One region of the Paenibacillus sp. 2TAB26 genome, then DNA from elsewhere that is predicted to be linked to it. Evidence: predicted binding sites of a transcription regulator. Region 1 holds the regulator's gene; the other holds the start of a gene.
The links. Region 1 encodes LexA, which represses DNA repair genes until DNA is damaged. Its sites were predicted from a motif close to CGAACATATGTTCG; they were not measured.

Region 1 (2,415 bases):
TGCATCGATTGAAATACAAGCGGAAGCTCCACATTTTCCCTAACCGTCAAGTTGGCTATCAACTCATACGCTTGAAAAATAAATCCGATATGCTTCCGTCTAAACTCTGCCAAGCGGTTTTCATTCATCGTTACAATATTATGGTCCGCAATAAAGATTTGGCCTTCTGTAGGCTTCATTAAGCCAGCCATTAAGTTCAGTAAAGTTGATTTACCGGAACCGGAGCTCCCTAACAACGCAATCATTTCTCCCTTATGTACGTGAAAGCTTATTTTCTGCAATACAGTAGTCGTTTCATGCCCATTCATAAATGAGTGGGATAACTCTTCAACTCGTAACAAAATAGCATCTCCTTTCAGTCCCCTTTAATAGACGGCTAAACTAATGGTTAACCTGCAGTAAACATAAAAAAACTTTCTAAAGAAGTAGATTGGCCTGCATCTACTTTAAATAGAAAGTAATTTTTTGTATGAACTATTGAATTGTAATGGAAAATCAAGCTAAATGCTAGGAATAATTAACTTCTGTCCTGGCTTTATAACTGTTGATTGTAGATCATTCCGATCTTTAATCAAATATACGATATATCTGATATCATGGCTGCCATCTGAAACTTGTTTTGCAATATTCCAGAGTGTATCGCCTGATTGCACCCTAATAATTTGTTCTTCCGCGGAAGCAGCTTCGGGAGTATTACTCGAAGCGTATGTCCCCATAAGTAGGAAGCTTGTAAACAATAAGAAAAACACAGCAGTGCAAACGACGAGCTTAACAGTATGACGCTTTATGAAATGCCTAATCAAGCGGTTGACCTTTGTTGCTTTGTTCGTATCTTGTTTATGAATGGTTCTATAAAAACTTGGACTAGTTATCATTTATCAACACCCCAAACGTTTGTTCTGTTTTTAGATTACACGAACAAACGTTTGGTGTCAACGAAAAAATACGAACCTCTGTACTTAAGAACTTATGTTTGTACGAACTCGAGTTCTATGTTATAATTTTTTGCAAACCTACTAATGGAGTGATTGCAGTGTCGAAGATTTCTAACCGACAACATTCAATTCTTGAATTTATTAAGAATGAAGTTCGGGAGAAAGGCTATCCACCCTCCGTTCGAGAAATCGGCGAAGCTGTTGGATTGTTGTCCAGTTCAACCGTTCACGGTCATTTGGACCGTCTAGAGAAAAAAGGTTTAATACGCCGAGATCCTACTAAACCGCGTGCTATTGAAATTTTGGATCAAGAAGGCTCTGATGGCATTATCCCACTTTCCGTAGCTAGAGTACCTATTGTTGGTAAAGTTACCGCTGGTGTGCCGATTACTGCTACAGAAAATATTGAAGAATATTTCCCGCTTCCTTCCCATTTTGTTGGTGACAGCAGTGTTTTTATATTGAATGTCATGGGCGAGAGTATGATTGAAGCAGGTATTCATGACGGGGATTATGTTATCGTTCGTCAACAACAAACGGCAAACAATGGTGAGATCGTAGTTGCAATGACTGAGGACGACGAAGCAACAGTCAAAACCTTTTACAAAGAGAAAAATCATATTCGTTTGCAGCCGGAAAATTCCACAATGCAGCCTATATTACTTCAAAATGTAACGATTCTAGGTAAAGTCATTGGACTTTTCCGTGATATTCATTAATACCAACTTATATGTACATAAAGAAAAGGCTGAATCAACATCGTTGATTCAGCCTTTTCTTTGATTATTATGTTAACGATCTTGCTTAAAGGTTTGGAATCGTCTGCCATTCTCATGCCTTTCAACAAAATTCCCATTTGTAAGCTCTCCAATGACATTTGTCCAAAAATCTTGTGCGGGAACATTACGTTCAAGCTGATACAGCTCCCACTCTCCGCTATGCTTTTGTATAACTAACTTAGCTGCTTGTTTACCAACACCAGATCTTCTATATTTTCGCATAATAAAAAAATGCGCAAGTAAATTATAGTGTCTGTCATTTTGATTTACTTTTTTGGTTAATGCAAAGCCAGCGATCTCATCGTTCACAGTTACGATATAAGGAAAATAAGCATCGGACTCTTGCCAATAATTTTCCCAATCGGTCAATTGTGAATATAATCCTGATGAATTTACTGCAGCATCCGTATACTCTGTAAAATCGTACATATAAAGCTGAAGCAAATGAGTCATTGTTATTTTTTCTTCCGTATGGGCTAATTTAATTTCAACATTCAGCTGAACCACTCCCTAAGCAAGCTATTTATACAAACCTGCTTCCTTAACTTAAAAACGCAATGCCTGCATGAATTAATCATCTAATGACAAACACCCAATCACTATGTATTTCCAAAGCATAACATACTGTGTATTCAACTCGTAAGGAGGTGCATTGAAAAATGTCCGGTTACGTGGGTGGAGCTTTCTCAAGCTTAGGAATC
Region 2 (2,415 bases), on a different contig from region 1:
ACTTATTACGAATCTCATCCATCGTTGACATAAGTTGTCGCTCTTTTGAATCATCTTCAAATAGATCGAGCTGCGCAATATCATCCGTTGATAAATTGGTTAGACCAACATGAATGTTACGAACAGGTCGTTTGACATCATTCTGATAAAAGAGTACCTTACATACTTCAAATATTTTCCGAGTCAAATTTGTCGGTGTTGCGATCGTGCGAGATATACTGAATCCGCCTCCCCCAACGTCATCTGAGTATCCAATGGAGAGTGATATAGTCCTTCCATTCATTTTTACTTCGCGTGCCCGGCGAGCTACTTCTTCAGTTTGGTCGAGCAGAGCGGTAATGATATCTTCACCCTCGTAATTACGCATTAAAGTAATGCCGCTCCCAAAACCTTTCTGAGTGATGGCATTTTGATCTAATTTAGGTTTAAAATAGGGATTAGTTAAATCAATTCCGCGTGCATGAAAAACGAGTTGTTCTCCAATGACACCAAATTTCGCTTTCATCTTGGGAAGATTGGCATTTGCTAAATCACCAATCGTATAAATTCCTAATCGGTTAAGATTACGTTCCATTTGTCGTCCTACTCCCCAGCAGTCACGGATTGGAAATTTCCACATTAGGTCAGGGAATGTTTCGTATGTGACCTCAGCGATATATCCAGTCTCTTCACTATGCTTACTTATGCAATCAAGACAGCTCTTACTCTGAAAATAGTTCTGTCCGATTCCTATGGCTGTTGGTAAACCGAGCTCTGATTTAAGCGTTTTTTGAATTGTTTTGGCTGCCGTCCACTTGTCACCAAACAGACTCTGAGAGTCATACGTGTAAAAAATTTCATCAATGGAATAAATTGAAATACATTCCATTGGTCCGAAACGATTCAGGATTTTTGGAACTTGCATGGAGAAATCTATATACGTATTCATCCTGGCTTCTACAACATGAATCCGTGGATCCTGAGGAATTTCAAAAAGCCGAGAGCCTGTTTTAATTTTGTACGTTGATTTCATTAATGGACTGGAAGCCAGAACAATTGAACCACGCCTAGATAAATCTCCAACTACTACTAAATAAGTTGTTAGAGGATCTAGACCACGCAGCACACACTCAACAGAAGCATAGTAACTTTTGAAATCAATACACAAAATGTCATATCTAGGTAGCTTGCTGATATCAAAATCCATCGTATCCCTCCAAATTGGAACATATGTTCTTATAGTATATGTTAGGGACAACGTTTTATACAAATGTAAATTTATCTCATACTACACCAGCGCAGCTGTAACCTGTTTGCAGAACCCCTTCTTTTTAACACAAAAAGAGCCGCTCATATGAGTGGCTCTCGTTGGTCTATTGTGGGAGAGCAAGCTCCCTTACTTACTACCATGCGCTGCAGGAGCAGATCCTGGAATCTGTCACCGAACTGCAGCAGGAGGTCGGCCTTAGAGCGGGGCTGACAGCCCGTGGTATAGAAGCCGGAGTACGATTAAGCGACCGGCGGCAGATGCCTGCGGTAGCACCGGCAGAAGCACCCGGCAGGTGTATTTCACTAAGAAGCAGATTGCTTATAAATGTGTTCCAATACCTTTGTCCCTATATGGTTATTCAAGAGCTAAGGCGAGGCGAATATCTGTCTCATTCATGGTGATAAGCTCTTGAAGTAGTGCTAGATTGTTGTCATTTATCGGATTAAGAGCGGCTAGAGTACGGAAATGTTTCCCTAAAATCGGATGAATATACACAGATTGTAGGCACTCCATGTACGTTCGGAACTCATCAGTAGTTAATTCAGCGTGTCTTCCATCATAGGTTTTTTGGATACTATTATAGATTGATCCTTTGAAGACAATGAGAAATACCCCGCTATACCACCTATAAATGTGCATTAAGTGTTGATATTTCGGCATGTCTGGACGATAAAATCCTCTAGGAGAAACATAAAGGAGTTCTGAGGGTGGTCCATTAATACCTAAATTCTGAAGGTATTTGATGACTTTGGGAAATTTAGGATCAAGGATATCAAACTCCAACCGAAAATAACTAAAGAGCGGATCGTCATTGGGGACTTCCCATACCAATCGCTTTAGTTTAAACACATGCTTAATACCAAAGCCAAAAGAAAGTGAAATCATGTTGGGTTCTTTTAGCCAGGTTGCGTGTTCGACACTAACTGAGTCCATTCCCCCACCCTGGGGCACAAATGTATGATTAAAATTCAAGTGAGTGAGCTTTTGTAATATTTCAACCACTTGTGTGGCATCTCTCCATATTAACGTACTCGGTGCCTTTTCCTTGAGGAGAGTGCGCTCGATGTATTGCCAAAGACTTTTAGATGCTTTATGCTCGTCTTTAGCAGTCTCCTCCCACACATTAAATCGCTCCAAAAACGATTTCATCGTCGGCCGTTTTGCAG

Region 2: the regulator LexA is predicted to act here: its motif matches at 1,203-1,216, upstream of AB4Z50_RS14305 (Y-family DNA polymerase).

The regions. Positions count from the first base shown of each region.
Region 1 covers NZ_JBFRGC010000020.1:134,638-137,052, forward strand. Annotated here, with positions in the region: gene AB4Z50_RS22730 (ABC transporter ATP-binding protein) at 1-341, opposite strand, end outside; gene yneA (cell division suppressor protein YneA) at 501-875, opposite strand; gene lexA (transcriptional repressor LexA) at 1,034-1,654, shown strand; gene AB4Z50_RS22745 (GNAT family N-acetyltransferase) at 1,727-2,221, opposite strand; gene AB4Z50_RS22750 (sporulation protein YjcZ) at 2,374-2,415, shown strand, end outside.
Region 2 covers NZ_JBFRGC010000011.1:40,870-43,284, reverse strand. Annotated here, with positions in the region: gene AB4Z50_RS14305 (Y-family DNA polymerase) at 1-1,186, opposite strand, end outside; gene AB4Z50_RS14300 (protein kinase domain-containing protein) at 1,604-2,415, opposite strand, start outside.